DNA from 3 places in the Metapseudomonas furukawaii genome. Region 2 is predicted to be linked to each of the others. Evidence: predicted binding sites of a transcription regulator. Region 2 holds the regulator's gene; each other region holds the start of a gene.
What was found. Region 2 encodes sigma-54, which starts transcription at its own class of promoters, with help from an activator protein. Its sites were predicted from a motif close to ANTGGCATNNANNTTGCTNT; they were not measured.
Positions count from the first base shown of each region.

Region 1: a site for sigma-54 is predicted at 4,380-4,399, ahead of KF707C_RS21165 (ammonium transporter). Genes of this name have one in related genera too.
Region 3: a site for sigma-54 is predicted at 4,854-4,873, ahead of KF707C_RS21695 (CmpA/NrtA family ABC transporter substrate-binding protein). Genes of this name have one in related genera too.

Region 1 is NZ_AP014862.1:4,587,033-4,592,826, forward strand. Features, by position in the region: gene KF707C_RS21150 (flavin-containing monooxygenase) at 1-749, shown strand, start outside; gene KF707C_RS21155 (DUF1989 domain-containing protein) at 836-3,178, shown strand; gene KF707C_RS30165 (methyl-accepting chemotaxis protein) at 3,254-4,243, shown strand; gene KF707C_RS21165 (ammonium transporter) at 4,513-5,794, shown strand, end outside.
Region 2 is NZ_AP014862.1:1,036,833-1,042,626, forward strand. Features, by position in the region: gene pmbA (metalloprotease PmbA) at 1-1,125, shown strand, start outside; gene KF707C_RS04805 (HPr family phosphocarrier protein) at 1,328-1,600, opposite strand; gene rapZ (RNase adapter RapZ) at 1,617-2,474, opposite strand; gene ptsN (PTS IIA-like nitrogen regulatory protein PtsN) at 2,484-2,948, opposite strand; gene hpf (ribosome hibernation-promoting factor, HPF/YfiA family) at 2,961-3,269, opposite strand; gene KF707C_RS04825 (RNA polymerase factor sigma-54) at 3,354-4,850, opposite strand; gene lptB (LPS export ABC transporter ATP-binding protein) at 4,998-5,723, opposite strand; gene lptA (lipopolysaccharide transport periplasmic protein LptA) at 5,723-5,794, opposite strand, start outside.
Region 3 is NZ_AP014862.1:4,715,492-4,721,285, reverse strand. Features, by position in the region: gene KF707C_RS21710 (alginate export family protein) at 70-1,317, opposite strand; gene KF707C_RS21705 (ABC transporter ATP-binding protein) at 1,682-2,473, opposite strand; gene ntrB (nitrate ABC transporter permease) at 2,556-3,413, opposite strand; gene KF707C_RS21695 (CmpA/NrtA family ABC transporter substrate-binding protein) at 3,428-4,711, opposite strand; gene KF707C_RS21690 (ANTAR domain-containing response regulator) at 5,067-5,645, opposite strand; gene KF707C_RS21685 (CmpA/NrtA family ABC transporter substrate-binding protein) at 5,650-5,794, opposite strand, start outside.

The sequences.
Region 1 (5,794 bases), 2.6 Mb from region 2:
CCGCCGAGGACATCGGCTCGCAGTGCTTCAAGTACGGCGCCCGCAGCATCACCAGTTGCTACCGCAGCGCCCCCATGGGCTACCACTGGCCGGAGAACTGGGAAGAGAAGCCCCTGCTCACCCACGTCAGGGGCAGCACCGCCTTCTTCGCCGACGGCAGCAGCCGGCAGGTGGACGCGGTGATCCTCTGCACCGGCTACAAGCACCACTTCCCCTTCCTGCCGGAAGAGCTGCGCCTGAAGACCGGCAACCGCCTCTGGCCGCTGAACCTCTACAAGGGCGTGTTCTGGGAGCAGAACCCCCGGCTCATCTACCTGGGCATGCAGGACCAGTGGTACAGCTTCAACATGTTCGACGCCCAGGCCTGGTACGCCCGCGACGTGATCCTCGGACGCATCGCATTGCCGGATGCCGAGCGCATGCACGCCGAGGACCTGGCCTGGCGCCAGGAAGAGGAAACCCTGGAAACCGCCCAGGAGATGTTCGAGTTCCAGGGCGAGTACATCCGCCAGCTGATCGAGGCCACCGACTACCCCAGCTTCGACATCGCCGCGGTGAACCGCACCTTCCTGCAATGGAAGCAGGACAAGCACGACGACATCATGGGCTACCGCGACAAGTGCCACCGTTCCCTCATCACCGGCACCCTCGCCACACCTCACCACACCCCCTGGCTGGAAGCCCTGGACGACTCCCTGGGAGCCTACCTGGCCGATAGCCCCGAGCCTTCCATCAAGGCCGTGGGCTGACCCCGTGATCGGTGCGCACGGCGCACCCTACCCCGCCCCGTAGGGTGCGCCATGCGCACCGGGTAGCCTCACCGCAGGAGCCTTGCATGCAACCACCCGTGATATCCCGGCCGCTGGAGCCGGCCCTGTTCGCCCGCGCCCCGGGCCTGGAACGCCACCGCGTCGCCCCCGGCGGGCTGACCGTCATCGGCCTCGAACCCGGCGACCGGCTGGAGGTCATCGACCTGGAAGGCGACCAGGGCGCCGAGCTGCTGGCCTTCGCCGGCAGCCGCCCGGCCCTCGGCGCCCTCGGCCTTGCGGAAAGCCCCGGCGCCGATTTCATCGGCCACCTGCTGCGGGACGGCAGCCGCGAGTCTGCCCATGTCAGCGCCGGCCTGGTCCGGCGCGGCATCGACTGCCGCCACCTGCCGACCGCCGCACGGCTGTGGCCCGCCGGCACCCCGGCCGGCTTCAGCCGCGCCTTCAGCGCCAGCGAGGCGCTACTGGTGCTGGTGGCCGCACCCGGCGGCGCCACGCCGGTGGACAGCCAGCGGCGCGCCAGCGAGCTGCGCCTGCTGGTCCAGCGCGCCAACCCGCGCGCCACGCTGGCCCCGCCACTGCCGGCGCCCCTGGGGGAACTGGTCGACGAGTTCACCATCAGCCCCGGCACCGCGCGGGACTACGTGGTGGGCGCCGGCCAATACCTCCAGGTGCTGGACGTGGCCGGGCGCCAGTGCTCGGACTTCGTCGCCTTCGACCGCCGGGGCCTGGACGCCGGCCGAGAGATCGACCTCGACCCCACGGTGACCCGCACCCTCAACGGCAACGCCTACCCCGGCCCCGGCCTGTACAGCCGCTTCTACGACCGCGACCTGCAACCGATGCTGGAAGTGGTGCGCGACACCGTGGGCCGCCACGACACCTTCGCCCTGGCCTGCACCGCCCGCTACTACGAGTCCCAGGGCTTCTTCGGCCACGCCAACTGCAGCGACAACCTCAGCCGCAGCCTCGCCGCCCATGGCGTGCAGGGCCGCGCCGGCTGGCCGGCGATCAACTTCTTCTTCAACACCGGCGTCGACGCCCACCAGCAGCTCACCCTCGACGAGCCCTGGTCGCGCCCCGGCGACTACGTGCTGCTGCGCGCCATGACCGACCTGGTCTGCGCCAGCAGCGCCTGCCCCGACGACATCGACCCGGCCAACGGCTGGCAGCCCACCGACATCCATATCCGCGTGTATTCCGAAAAGGAGCGCTTCAGTATCGCCATGGCCAACCGCAAGACGCCCGACGCCGACCCGGTGCTGACCCGCGAAAGCGGCTTCCACCCCGGCACCTCCGCCCTCACCCGCCAGTTCATGGACTACCGCGGCTTCTGGACGCCGATCCAGTACGACGGCCATGGCGTCCTGGCCGAATACCACGGCTGCCGCGAGCGCGTGGCGGTGATGGACCTGTCCGCCCTGCGCAAGTTCGAGGTACTCGGCCCCGACGCCGAGGCCCTGCTGGACCACTGCCTGACCCGCGACGTGCGCAAGCTGGCGGTGGGCCAGGTGGTCTACAGCGCCCTGTGCTACGAGCATGGCGGCATGCTCGACGACGGCACCCTGCTGCGCCTCGGGCCCGACGCCTTCCGCTGGATCGGCGGCGAGGACCTGGCCGGCGACTGGCTGCGGGAACAGGCGGCGAAGCTGGGCATGAAGGTGTGGGTCAAGAGTGCCTCGGAACAGATCCACAACATCGCCGTGCAGGGCCCGCTGAGTCGCGAGCTGCTGCGGCAGATGGTCTGGACGCCCGGCACCCAGCCTCGGCTCGAGGACCTCGGCTGGTTCCGCTTCCTGGTGGGCCGCCTGGACGACTACAACGGCCCGCCGCTGATGGTCTCGCGCACCGGCTACACCGGCGAGCTGGGCTACGAGATCTGGTGCCACCCGCAGGACGCCATGGCCGTGTGGAACCGCCTCTGGCAGCTGGGCGACCCGCTGGGCCTGGTGCCCCTCGGCCTGCAGGCCCTGGACATGCTGCGCATCGAGGCCGGACTGATCTTCTCCGGCTACGAATTCTGCGACCAGACCGACCCCTTCGAGGCCGGCATCGGTTTCTGCGTCCCGCTCAAGAGCAAGCAGGCGGACTTCATCGGCCGCGATGCCCTGCTACGGCGCAGTGCCCATCCCCAACGCCGTCTCGTGGGGCTGGAACTGGAGGGCAACGAACCGGCGGCCCATGGCGACTGCGTGCGCATCGGCCGTGCCCAGGTGGGCGTGATCACCAGCGCCACCCGCTCCCCGGTGCTGGGCAGGAACATCGCCCTCTGCCGGCTGGACCTGGCCCATTGCGAACCGGGCACCCGCGTCGAGGTGGGCAAGCTGGACGGCCAGCAGAAGCGCATCCCGGCGACGGTGGCCGCCGGCACCGTCGCCTACGACCCGGAGAAGACCCGCGTGCGCGCCTGAGCCCGGAACTGGACGAAGAATTGCTAGGGAACGGCAACGGGCAGGAATACGTCACCAGCCAAGGAGGACCGACCGATGTGGTTCAGCAATGCATCCAGCAACCTGGCCAATGAAATCAGCCAATGGCTCGATCGCCTGTTCAGCGAACAGGGCACGGCCGACGCCAACCGGCGACACCTGCAGCGCCAGCCGCAACTGCTCGGCAGCCTGGACCGGCTGCAGCGCGACTGGGAGGAACTGCAGCGCATCCGCCGGCACACCGAGCGGCAGGCGCCGCCGCCTTGCAGCGCCGAGGAATACGCGGCGCTACAGCGGCGCCTGACCGAGGCGGAGGCCCGCACCGCGCAACTGCGTACCGAACTGGACGACGGCGAGCAGCGGCTCCAAGCGCTGGAAGCCGAACGCGAGCGCTGGGACGAAGATCGCCAGGTCTGGGAACTGACCAAGCGCACCCTGACCGAGGGCTGCTGGGCCATGAACGTGGTCAACGGCGACCCGGACCACCCGCAGAACCTGATCCGCTGGTCCGAGCAGTTCCGCGAGCTGGTCGGCTACAGCCGCGAGGAATTCCCCGACGGCTGGGACAGCTACTTCGGCGTGGTCAACCAGGACGATGTGAAAGCGGTGATGCAGGCCTTCAACGCCGCCATGGTCGACCGCAACGGCGACGGCTCCTACGCCGTGGAGTACCGCATGCGCCACAAGACCCGGGGTGAAGTGTGGTTCCGCGAACGCGGCCGCTGCCTGCGGGATGCCCGGGGCACGCTCATCCACGTCACCGGGGCGGTGCGCGAGATCAGCGACGAGAAGGCCGCCGCCGCCCTCCATGAACGGGAGCAGGCGAGCATCCAGTCCACCTACGGGCAGATCGCCCAGGTCGCCGGGGTGATCCGTGGCATCGCCGAGCAGACCAACCTGCTGGCGCTCAACGCCGCCATCGAAGCGGCGCGGGCCGGCGAACAGGGCCGGGGCTTCGCGGTGGTGGCCGACGAGGTGCGCAACCTGGCCCGGCGCACCCAGGAATCGGTGCAGCAGATCCAGGCGATGTTGCAGCAGCAGCGCTGAGAAACGACCCAAATTCAGGCGCCCCGCCGGGAGGATGACTGCAAACGGGGCATTTGCCGCCGGTGTGCACAGGCCCCCCCAACCTGGTGAGAGACCGGGGGCGCCGCGCGCACCGCGTGATAGCTCGGTGCCATGGACTGGCACAGTGTTTGCCTTTCCCAGTACGCACTTTTCTTGCTTGGAAATAAAAACAAGAAGCCGCCAGGCGCGTGTTCGACCTGATCTGCCGACCAACGCTATTCCAACGAATTCGTATCGAGGATTGAGTGATGGAAGAACAGAAAACGCCGACCCTGGAGGAGTTGCAGGGTCTGATCGAGATGACCAACACGCTGAATATGGAAATATTCTACTGGTGGTGCATCGCCCTGATGATCATGATCCACGCGGGCTTCCTCTCTTACGAGATCGGCGCCTCGCGGCTGAAGAACGCCCTGGCCGCCGGGGTCAAGAACATCCTCGCCTTCGGCTTCATCGTCCCCACCTTCTTCCTTTTCGGCTGGGCCATCTACAACGCCTTCCCCGACGGCATCGTGCCGCGCATGGATGCCCTGATGGGGGCCATGCCCTGGAGCCAGTCCATGGGCCCGAACATCAAGGACAACGCCACCGGCATCTTCTGGGCGGCCTTCGCCCTGTTCGCCGCCACCACCGGCTCCATCCTCTCCGGCGCCATCATCGAGCGCGCCCGGATGAGCGCCTTCATCGTCATGACCATCCTGCTCGGCTCGGTGCTCTGGCTGTTCGCCGCCGCCTGGGGCTGGCACCCGGAAGGCTGGCTCACCGTGAAGTGGGGCTACCATGACGTCGGCGCCGCCGGCGTGGTGCACATGGTCGCGGGCTTCTTCGCCCTGGCGGTGGTGCTCAACCTCGGCGCGCGCATCGGCCGTTTCAACCCGGACGGCAGCGCCAACGCCATCGTCGGCCACAGCATGCCGATGAGCGTGGTGGGCCTGATGATGATCATCGTCGGGTTCTTCGGCTTCCTCGGCGGCTGCATCATCTACAGCTCCGGCGCCCAGTGGATCAACATCTACGGCGCGCCCACCACCCTGTCCGCCTTCGCCTTCAACACCCTGATGGGGTTCGCCGGCGGCCTCATCGGCGCCTACCTGACCACCCGCGAGCCCTACTGGATGATGTCCGGCGGCCTGGTGGGGATCATCTCCGTGGCCCCGGGACTGGACCTCTACCACCCCGGCCTCGCCTACCTGATCGGCATGGGCGTGGCCGCCATGGCGCCGCTGGTGAACAACCTGTTGCTGAAGTTCCGCCTCGACGATGCCGTGGGCGCCTTCGCCGTGCATGGCTTCGGCGGCTTCGCCGGCCTGGTGGTCAGCGGCGTGTTCCTCTCGGGGTACCCGAACGTCAACGGCATGGCGGAGATCAGCTTCTTCGGCCAACTGGGCGGCGCGCTGGTGATGGCGGCACTGGGCTTCATCCCCGGCTTCCTCATTTCCTATGCCCTGAAGAAAGCCGGCGTGCTCCGGGTTCCGGCCCATGCCGAGGAACGCGGGCTGGACCTCACCGAAGTCCCGGCCCAGGCCTATC
Region 2 (5,794 bases):
GGCTCGGCGAGCACCTCCGCGACTGGCGAGGAGGCCATCCGCGAAACGGTGGCCGCGGCCCTTGCCATCGCAAAGCACGCCTCGGAAGACGAGTGCGCGGGGTTGGCGGATGCCGCACTGATGGCGCGCGATCTGCCGGACCTCGATCTCTATCATCCCTGGTCCATCAGCCCTGAGCAGGCGGTGGAGCAGGCGTTGCTCTGCGAGGCCGCCGCCTTCGCCACCGACCCGAGGGTCACCAAGGCCGACGGCACGACCCTGAACACCCACCGCGGCTGCCGAGTCTATGGCAACAGCCATGGCTTCGTCGGCGGCTATGCCAGCACTCGTCACAGCCTGAGCTGCGTGATGATCGCCGAAGCCCAGGGGCAGATGCAGCGGGACTACTGGTACGACGTCAACCGGATCGGCGAGCAGTTGGCCGACCCCGCCAGCATCGGTCGACGCGCCGCCGAGCGCAGTGCTGCGCGGCTGGGCGCGCGTCCTGTCCCCACCTGCGAAGTTCCGGTGCTGTTCGCTCCCGAGCTGGCCACCGGGCTGTTCGGCAGCTTCCTGGGGGCGATCTCCGGCGGCAACCTCTACCGTAAATCCTCCTTCCTCGAAGGGGCCCTGGGAGAGCGGTTGTTCCCCGAGTGGCTGTCCATCGACGAGCGACCGCTGATTCCGCGTGCCATGGCCAGCGCGGCGTTCGACAACGACGGCCTCGCCACCTATGCCAAGCCCTTCGTGGAGAAGGGCGAGTTGGTCTCCTATGTCCTCGGCACCTACTCCGGGCGCAAGCTGGGCCTCCCCAGCACAGCCAACGCCGGCGGGGTTCACAACCTGTTCGTCAGCCATGGCCAGGAGGACCAGGCAGCCCTGCTCCGGCGCATGGGGCGCGGCTTGCTGGTCACCGAGTTGATGGGCCACGGCCTGAACATGGTGACCGGCGACTATTCCCGGGGTGCCGCCGGCTACTGGGTGGAGAACGGCGAAATCCAGTTCCCGGTGCAGGAAGTCACCATCGCCGGCAACCTGAAGGATATGTTCCGGCAGATCGTCGCGGTGGGCAGCGACCTGGAGCTTCGCGGCAATATCCGCACCGGGTCGGTGCTGATAGAACGCATGACCGTCGCCGGCAGCTGAGCCCGCCACATCCCGCCTGGAAGGTGACGCGCCCTGTCGGGCGCGTTTTTCATATGCGCCAGACAGGGCGCGTAGCGCCGTGACCGGGCCCTTGGCCGATAGCGCAATCCCGTGTGGCACGGGACGGCGGCGAGTCCGGGCTCGGTCGTGGCGGGTGCTGGATGAAGGGGGGTAGAGGGCGTTTTTCCGAGGAAACGGAGGATCACTCGCCTTCGTCGAACCTGTTGTTGATCAGTTCGATCAGGGCCTTGAGGGCGTCGTCGTCCTGATCGCCTTCAGTGTGCAGGTGAATGGGGGTGCCCTTGCCGGCCGCCAGCATCATCACGGCCATGATGCTCTTGCCGTCCACCAGGCTTTCCGCCGAGCGGCCGACGCGAATCTGGCAAGGGTAACGTCCGGCCACGCCGACGAACTTGGCTGCCGCCCGGGCATGCAGGCCAAGTTTGTTGATGATGGTGATCTCGCAGGCGGGCATCGCGTTTCCAATCCTTCTAGCTGAGGTCGCGGTGGCGAACCTGGACGTTCTTCAAAATGGGCTTGAGCGCGTTGCCAAGTCGCTCGGCGAGATAGACCGAGCGGTGGTGCCCACCGGTGCAGCCAACGGCAATGGTGACGTAGGCGCGATTGCTGGCGGCGAAGCGCGGTAGCCATTTGTTCAGGTAGCCGAAGATGTCCTGGTACATTTCCTCGACATCGGGCTGGGATGCGAGGTAGGCGGCAACCTCCTGATCCAGGCCGGAATGCTCGCGCAGTTCAGGCTTCCAGTAGGGGTTGGGCAGGCAGCGGACGTCGAAGACCAGGTCGGCATCCACCGGCATGCCGCGTTTGAAGCCGAAAGACTCGACGAGGAAGGCGGTGCCGGGCTCAGGCTGGTTGAGCAGGCGCAGCTTGATGGCGTCACGCAGCTGGTAGAGGTTCAGGCGCGTGGTGTCGATCTTCAGGTCGGCCAGGTCGGCGATCGGCTGCAACAGCGTCTCTTCATCGCGAATGGCTTCGGCGAGGGAGCGATTGTCGTTGGTCAGCGGATGGCGACGGCGCGTCTCCGAGAAGCGCTTGAGCAGGGTGTCCTGTTCGGCGTCCAGGTAGAGGACGTCGCACTTGATGTGACGTGTCCGCGCTTCTTCCAGCAATTCGGGAAAACGTTGCAACTGGCTGGGCAGGTTGCGCGCATCGATGGATACGGCGACCTTCGGCTCCAGCAGTTCGGTGTGCAGCAGGGTCCGTTCCGCCAGCTCTGGAAGCAGGCCGGCGGGCAGGTTGTCGATGCAGTAGAAGCCGTGGTCCTCGAGTACATCGAGGGCGGTACTCTTGCCCGAACCGGAGCGGCCGCTGACGATGACCAGGCGCATGGGCAGGTCCTAGCGTCCGCTCTGAACGTCCACCACCACCTGGTACAGGCTGGTGCTGTCGGGCGCCTGGCGCAGGCGTTCGCGCACGTCGGCACGGTCCAGCATGCTGGCGATCTGGCGCAACAGTTCGAGGTGCTCGTCGGTGGCGGCTTCCGGGACCAGCAGCACGAGCAGCAGGTCCACGGGGGCGCCATCGATGGCGTCGAAGTCGACGGGTGCGTCGAGACGGAGCACCGCGCTGATGGGCGCGGTGCAACCGGCGAGTCGACAGTGGGGAATGGCGATGCCGTTGCCGAAACCGGTGGAACCGAGTTTCTCCCGGGATACCAGGCTTTCGAATATGTCCTGGTAATCGAGGTCGGGAAGGTCGCGAGCGACCAGCTTGGCGATCTGTTCCAGTACGCGTTTCTTGCTGCCACCCGGCACGTTCACCAGGGAACGGCCGGGGGTCAGGATTTGCTCAAGTCGGATCATAGGGAGGGAGGGTCAGCGGGCAGTGGCACCCTGCTGGCGGTTCAATTGCTTCTCCTTGTGCTTGATCAGTTGGCGATCCAGCTTGTCGGTAAGCAGGTCGATGGCGGCGTACATGTCTTCATGTTCCGCGTTAGCAACGACTTCGCCGCCGGCGATGTGCAAAGTGGCTTCGATTTTCTGTTTGAGTTTCTCGACATGCATGATCACCTGCACGTTGGTGATTCTGTCGAAGTGGCGCTCCAGACGGTCGAACTTCTCGACAACGTAGTTGCGCAGGGCGTCGGTCACATCCAGTTGATGTCCACTGATGTTGACTTGCATACCGCTTTCTCCTTATTGCCCGTGTATAAGAGACAGGCTAACGGGCCTGCCACCGGAACACTTTGGCGTGGGTCAATTTCCGCGTCACATCAATCGCTTTCGTTCGCTGGAAGGCGCTATTCCGAGGGATTCCCGGTACTTGGCGACTGTGCGACGGGCCACTTGAATGCCCTGTGCCTCCAGTAAACCAGCGATCTTGCTGTCGCTCAACGGCTTTTTCGGATTTTCCGCTGCAACCAGTTTCTTGATGATGGCGCGGATCGCGGTAGACGAGCATTCGCCGCCTTCCGAGGTGCTGACGTGGCTGGAGAAGAAGTACTTCAGCTCGTAGATACCGCGGGGGGTGTGCATGAATTTCTGGGTGGTCACGCGCGAGATGGTGGACTCGTGCATGCCCACGGCTTCGGCGATGTCGTGCAGGACAAGGGGCTTCATGGCCTCGTCGCCGTACTCCAGGAAACCGCGCTGGTGTTCGACGATCTGGGTTGCCACCTTCATCAGCGTCTCGTTGCGGCTCTGCAGGCTCTTGATGAACCAGCGCGCTTCCTGCAGCTGGTTTCGCATGAAGGTGTTGTCGGCGCTGGAGTCGGCGCGCCGGACGAAGCCGGCGTAATGGGGATTCACTCGCAGGCGGGGTACCGCCTCCTGGTTCAGCTCCACCAGCCAGCGTTCATTGTGCTTGCGGACGATGACATCGGGTACCACGTACTCGGGCTCACTGGCCTCGATCTGGGAACCGGGGCGGGGATTCAGCGCCTGGATCAGCGCGATGATCTGCTTGAGCTCATCCTCCTTGACCTTCATGCGCCGCATCAGCTGGCTATAGTCGCGGCTACCGAGGAGGTCGAGGAAGTCGCCGACCAGTCGCTGCGCTTCGGTCAGCCAGGGCGTGGTGGCGGGCAGCTGGCGCAGTTGAAGCAGCAGGCATTCGCGCAGGTCGCGGGCGCCGATGCCGGCGGGTTCGAACTGCTGGATGCGATGCAGCACCACTTCGACTTCGTCCAGCTCGACACCGAGTTCGGGGTCGAAGGCGTCGACGATCTCGGCCAGGGACTCCTCGAGGTAGCCATCGTTGTTGATGCAGTCGATCAGGGTGACGGCGATCAGGCGGTCGGTGTCGGACATGGGGGCCAGATTCAGTTGCCACAGGAGGTGGCTCTGCAGGCTCTCCCCGACGGAGGTGCGGGAGGTGAAGTCCCACTCGTCATCATCGTTGCTGGGCAGGCTGCTGGCGCTGGTCTGGTAGACGTCCTCCCAGGCCGTGTCCACCGGAAGCTCGCTGGGGATGCGTTCGTGCCATTCGCCATCTTCCAGGGGCTCGTTGCTGCCCTCGGCGCTGGACTCCTGGAAGCTCGTGTCCTGGCTGCCGGTGTTCGGCGACTGATCCCCTTCGGCCATGGGATCGGAGGTGTCGAAATCCTCGCCATCCTCCTGCCGTTCGAGCATGGGATTGGATTCCAGCGCCTCCTGGATTTCCTGCTGGAGGTCCAGGGTGGAGAGTTGGAGAAGGCGGATGGCCTGTTGCAGCTGCGGTGTCATCGTCAGCTGCTGGCCCATCTTGAGGACTAGCGATGGTTTCATGGCAGAGGGCTTGGGACCTTATTCGCCGGCGCATTCGCGCCATCCACTACAGGGCGCCGAAGCGCCGCCAGGAAGCAAATTATATGCCTGACCTTGAAGGAAATTCCTAGTTCCCGCAAGCCATCTTGTAGGTGAGCGAGCGGGAAACTACAGCCTGAACTCGTGGCCCAGGTAGACTTCCTTCACCAGTTGGTTGGCCAGGATGGCCTCCGCATCGCCTTCGGCGATCAGTTGGCCGTCACTGACAATGTAGGCGGTCTCGCAGATGTCCAGGGTCTCGCGCACGTTGTGGTCGGTGATGAGGACGCCGATGCCCTTGGCCTTGAGGTGATGGATGATCTGCTTGATGTCGCCTACGGAAATCGGGTCGACGCCGGCGAAGGGTTCGTCGAGGAGGATGAACTTCGGCGCCGTCGCCAGTGCGCGGGCGATTTCCACCCGACGACGCTCGCCACCGGAGAGGCTCATGCCGAGGCTGTCGCGGATGTGGCTGATATGGAATTCCTGCAGCAGGCTTTCCAGTTCCCGGCGGCGTCCGGCGCGGTCGAGTTCCTTGCGGGTCTCGAGGATTGCCATGATGTTGTCCGCCACGCTGAGCTTGCGGAAGATCGAGGCTTCCTGCGGCAGGTAGCCGATGCCCGCTCGGGCGCGGCCGTGCATGGGCTGGTGGGTGACGTCCTGCGAGTCGATCAGGACGCGGCCCTGGTCGGCCCTTACCAGGCCGACGATCATGTAGAAGCAGGTGGTCTTGCCCGCGCCGTTGGGGCCGAGGAGGCCGACGATCTGACCGCTGTCAATGGACAGGCTGACGTCGCGGACCACCTGACGGCTCTTGTAGCTCTTGGCCAGGTGCTGGGCTTTGAGAGTCGCCATTACTGTGCTTTCTGCTCTTTCTTCTTCGGCTGGATCACCATGTCGATCCGCGGGCGCGGCGTGGTGACGTT
Region 3 (5,794 bases), 2.5 Mb from region 2:
CCGTGCAACTGTCCTCCGGGCGCGACGTGGCGCCGCGCCGGAGGCCGGCCCGTTGCGGGCCGGGTTCACTCAGTAGCTGTACTGCAGTTGCGCCCAGAACTTCTCGGTGTCCAGGGTACGGGTCCGGTCAGCCGAGTCGTAGTGCGCGTACTTGAGCATGCCGACCAGGCCCTTCACCCCGGGGATCGGCCGGGTATAGGACAGGTCGATCTCGTCGCCGTAGCGGTCGCCGCCCCGCTCGCTGGCGAAGTCGTGGTACCAGGCCTGCAGGCTGCCGCCGGCCAGGGGCGCGGTGAAGCCCAGGTAGGCGTCCTCGATGCCGTCGGCCGGCGTGGTGAGGAACTGGTCGGCCCAGCCCTGGAACAGGTGCTTGGTCGCCAGCGGCGTCTGGAACGCACGGTTGCCCGGGCCGCTGTCGCCCCCCAGCACCTCGTAGCCGCCCTTGAGCTGCACGCCCTTGAGGACATAGCCCAGTTCCGCCAGGTAGTACTCGCTGTCCAGGTCCTGGGGGTTGTCGGCGTAGTCCTGCTGGCGGGCGTACTCCAGCGCATAGCTGAAGCCTCCCAGCGCACCGTTCAGGCGCAGCCCGCGAGTGGCGCTGGAGAGGCTGCCCAGGGGGGAGGCGGCGGTCACGGCGATATTGTCCAGGCCGAGCAGGTAGCCGTAGGCGGTCACCGTGAGTGCCGGCATGACCTGGTACTGGGCGTTGAACAGGTGGCTGTGGCCTTCGATGTTGGCCGGGTTGGTGCGGTTGTCGAAGCGGCCGTTGTCCGGGCCGAAGATGGTGTTGATGTTGTCCAGGTAGGCGTAGGTCAGGGTCAGGCCGTCGAGGGGCTTGAGCTGGCCGAGGGCGGCGTCGTAGGTCTGCTCGTTCTGGCGCCAGGCGACACCGCCGACGAAGCGCTGGTTGTCCAGGTTGATGCGCTGGCGCCCCAGCACGGCGCTGCCGAAGGCCTGGTCGTAGCGCAGCAGGGCCTGGTTGACTTCCGTGCCGTCGGGGTCGACCACCATGGCGTAATCGGTCTGGCCGTTGCGGCTGCTGTTGTAGGCGGCGTCGCCCAGGCGGCTGACGTTGTCCACCTCCACCAGGCCCGAGAGGCCGTACCACTTGCCGCTCTGGAAGCCGACGCGGGTACGCAGGGTCTGGGCGTTGGCGTGGCGCAGGTTGTTGTCCTGGTCGACGTGTTCGTAGCGGTAGCGGGCGTCGAGGATGGGCTTGCCCTCGGTGAACAGCGTGCTGGGAGCCTCTTCGGCCAGGGCGGCGTGACTGGTAGCGGCAACGGCCAGCGACAGCAGGGCGGGCTTGAGCGGGTGCATAGCGGTCTTCCTTAGTGTGGAAAGCGCAAAAAAAAACGTCGCGGCCCCGTGCTCATGATGGCGAGGGGGCTTCGCGACGTCGTTGTCGGTTGGGTGGCAGACACGCCGTTGTGCTGACCGGGGAGGGTCCAAGCAGGCACTGTGCCAGAATGCTCAAGCCTTTGATTTTAGTGGGCTTTTATTGGATCGATGGCGTTTGTGTGGCAGCGCCCCGGACCTTGCCGTCGCCGCTTGCATTGGCAGGGTGCGAAGCCGCCGGAAAGAGCCCCTGCATGGGGCATGGAGGCAGGCGAGAGATGCCCCCTGGAAAGCAGAAGCCCGGCGCGGAGGCCGGGCTGTTGCAAGGGGCGGGGAGGGGAAGGGATCAGGCCGCCGGGCGACGCTGGCGCTGGTAGAGGAACTCCAGCACGGCGGTGCGGTACTCGTGGTAGCGGGCGTCGTTGGCCAGGGCCAGGCGGTCCCGTGGGCGTGGCAGCTCCACCCGCAGGATGTCGCCGACGGTGGCGGCCGGGCCGTTGGTCATCATCACGATGCGGTCGGAGAGCAGCACCGCCTCGTCCACGTCATGGGTGACCATCACCACGGTGCTCCGGGTCTGGCCGACGATGCGCAGCAGCTCGTCCTGGAGGTGCGCGCGGGTCAGGGCGTCGAGGGCGCCGAAGGGCTCGTCCATCAGCAGCACCTTGGGTTCCATGGCCAGGGCGCGGGCGATGCCCACACGCTGCTTCATGCCGCCGGAGATCTCGCCGGGATGCTTGTGCGCCGCGTGGTCCAGGCCGACCATCTGCAGCGCCGCCGCCGTGCGCTCCTTGAGCCGCGCCTTGTTCTCGCGGCCGCCGAAGACCTTTTCCACCGCCAGGTGGACATTGCCGAAGCAGGTCATCCAGGGCAGCAGGCTGTGGTTCTGGAACACCACGGCGCGATCCGGGCCGGGACCGTCGATCTCCCGGCCGTTGCAGATCAGCCCGCCCTCGCTGGGGGAGAGCAGGCCGGCGATGAGGTTGAGCACGGTGGACTTGCCACAGCCGGAATGGCCGATCAGCGAGACGAACTCGCCTCGGGCGATGCGCAGGTTGACGTCGCTGAGGGCCTGGAAGCGGCCCTTGCGGGTATCGAAGTGCTTGCTGACGCCGGTCAGCTCGACGAACTTGTCCATCAGGTTTCTCCTGTTCCTGGTAGGAGCGAGCCCAGCGCGCGAAGCGCATTCGCGAGCGAGCTCGCTCGCTCCACGGGAATGTTCAGTTGCTGTAGTCGAAACGTTTGGCCAGCCACAGCAGGCCCTGTTCCAGGGCCAGGCCCACCAGGCCGACAATGATGATGGCGATGAGGATGTGCTCGACGTTGAGGTTGTTCCATTCGTCCCACACCCAGAAGCCGAGGCCGGTGCCGCCGGTGAGCATCTCGGCGGCGACTATCACCAGCCAGGCCACGCCTATGGCCAGGCGGATGCCGGTCATCAGGTGCGGCAGCACGGCGGGGAAGAGGATGCGCGTGAGCACCTTGAACTCCGAGAGCTTCAGCACCCGCGCCACGTTGATGTAGTCCTGCGGCACGCTGGCCACGCCGGCGGCGGTGTTGAGGATGATGGGCCAGATCGAGCTGATGAAGATCACCCAGATCGAGGCCGGGCCGGCGGCCTCGAACACCAGCAGGCCGATGGGCAGCCAGGCCAGCGGCGAGACCGGGCGCAGCAGGCTGATGATGGGCGAGAGCATGCCGGCCAGGAAGGCGAAGCGGCCGATGGCGAAGCCCAGCGGAATGCCCACCAGCGCGGCCATGCCGAAGCCCAGGCCGACCCGCCCCAGCGAATGCAGGATGTTCCAGCCGATGCCCATGTCGTTGGGGCCGTTGTCGTAGAAGGGGTCGGCGAAGAGTTCCAGCGCCGAGTGCCAGGTCGACACGGGCCCCGGCAGGCCTTCGCTGCGTGCCGCCACCAGGGCCCAGAGGCCGATGAACAGCAGCAGTCCGAGCGCCGGTGGAACCAGCGCGCGAGCCAGGTTGCGCAGGAACTCCGCGCCAGGCAGGGGCTGGCGTCGGGCGCTGTCGGGGACCTGGCTGGAGGCTGCCGGCAATGGCGTGTTCAGGGGAGCATTCATGGCGGTCTCCTGGCTCAGGCCTTGATGGCGAAGGATTGGGCGTAGGCGGCCGGGTTGGAGCCGTCCCACAGCGTGCCGTCCATCAGGGTGCTGCCGCGCATCTGGCTGGCCGGAACCGGCAGGCCGAGGGCACTGGCCGCTTCGCTGAACAGCTTGGTCTGGTTCACCTGGGCGGCCACGGCGGCGTAGTCAGGGTCCTGCTTGATCAGGCCCCAGCGCTTGAACTGGGTCATGAACCACATGCCGTCGGAGAGGTAAGGGAAGTTCACCTGGCAGTCCTTGCAGAAGGCCATGGCGTGCTTGTCCTGCCAGCTGTTGCCGAGGCCGTCCTCGTAGTTGCCGAGGAAGCGTTGCTCGATCACCTGCACCGGGGCGTTCACGTAGGCCTTGCCGGCGATCAGCTTGGCGGTGGCCTTCTTGTTCTCCTCGCTGGCCTCGATGAAGCGGCTGGCGTCCAGCAGGGCCATCACCAGGGCGCGGGCGGTGTTGGGGTTCTGTTCGACGAAGGCGCGGGAACAGCCCAGCACCTTCTCCGGGTGGTCCGCCCAGATCTGCTGGGAGGTGGTGGCGGTGAAGCCGATCTTGTCGAAGATGGCCCGTGCGCCCCAGGGTTCGCCGACGCAGAAGCCGTCCATGTTGCCCACGCGCATGTTGGCGACCATCTGCGGCGGCGGCACGGTGATGGTCTTGACGTCGGTCATGGGGTTGATGCCGTGGCTGGCCAGCCAGTAGTAGAGCCACATGGCGTGGGTGCCGGTGGGGAAGGTCTGGGCGAAGGTCAGGGGTTTGGCGGACTGTTTGACGTGGGCGGCGAGCTGTTCGCCGTTGGTCACTCCGGCTTCCCGGAGCTGGCGGGACAGGGTGATGGCCTGGCCGTTCTGGTTCAGGCCCATGAGCACCGCCATGTCCTTCTGCGGGCCGGCCACGCCGAGCTGGCTGCCGTACATCATGCCGTAGAGCACATGGGAGGCATCCAGCTCGCCGGTGTTGAGCTTGTCGCGCACGCCCGCCCAGGAGGCTTCCTTGCTGGGGGTGATGCTGAGGCCGTACTTGGCGGCGAAACCCTGGGTGGCGGCCACCACCACCGACGCGCAGTCGGTCAGCGGAATGAAACCGACCTTGAGGGCGGCCTTTTCCGGTGCATCGGAGCCGGCGGCCCAGGCGGCGCTGCGCAGGAAGCCGGGGGCCGAGAGCCCGAGGGCGGCGACGCCGCCGACGGTGCCGGCGATGGCGATGGAGTGCTTGAGGAAGTTGCGGCGGCTGTTGTTGATCGGGTCTTTGGAATCACGTTCGCTCATGGTGCTGTCCTGATGGGAGGGCAAAAACAAAAACGGCGTACGCCAGAGCTCCCGCACAAGGGGATGGAGCTCTGACGGACGCCGTTGTCCGTGATCCGCGGCCCACCGCCGTTGGTGCGCTACGCAGGAATCCGCAGGTGGTTTTGCAAAGGTCTTGCCAGTTTTCGCCGCCCGCCCGCGGGTCGCCCCGATGTGCCTTCGATTCGGTGGTTATCGCCTTCTGAATCAAGCAGTTGCCCGCCGGATGCGGACACAGGTGCGGCCGGCGGGGGTGGGCGATATCTGTGCGAAGGGCGCGCCGCCTGAGCGGTTTTGGTTCGCTGGCCGCCGCTGGCCTGTGCCCCGCAGGCGCAGGTCAGGCGCCGAGCATCTCGTGGGTGGCGATGATCTGCTCGGCCACCTGGATCAGTCGCTGCTGACGCCCCATGGCCTGGCGACGCATCAGGGTGTAGGCCGCCTCCTCGTCGCAATTCTTCATCTTCATCAGCACGCCCTTGGCCTGTTCGATGCGCTTGCGCTCGGCCAGCTGGCTGTCCCGTTCCAGCAGCCGCGCATGCAGGGCCTGGTCGGCCTCGAAGCGGGCCATCGCCACCTCGAGGATCGGTCGCAGGCGCTCGGCCTGGATGCCTTCGACCACGTAGGCGCTGACCCCGGCGCGAATCGCCTGGCGCATCAGGCCGGGGTCGTGGTCGTTGGTGAACATGACGATGGGACGGGGCTGGTCGCGGCTCACCATCACCACCTGTTCCATCATGTCGCGGCCGGCGGATTCGGTGTCGATCAGCACCACGTCGGCGCTCGCGGCCAGGATGCGCTCGGCCAGGTCGAGGGTCAGGCCGGTCTCTTCGACGACGGCGAAGCCCGCCTCGACCAGGGCATCGGCCAGGCGGCCGGCGGTCTTCGGTGTGTCGTTGATCAGGAAGATGCGAAGCATGGGGTCAACTCCTGGCGTCGGCGGCAAGGGGAGTGAGCGAGGGGTGGGCGTGGACGGCGAAGCTGCGGGCGTAGCCGGCCGGGTCGCTGCCGTCCCAGACCCGGCCGTCGAACAGCCGGGAGCTGCGCATGGGCCGTGCCGGAACCTCG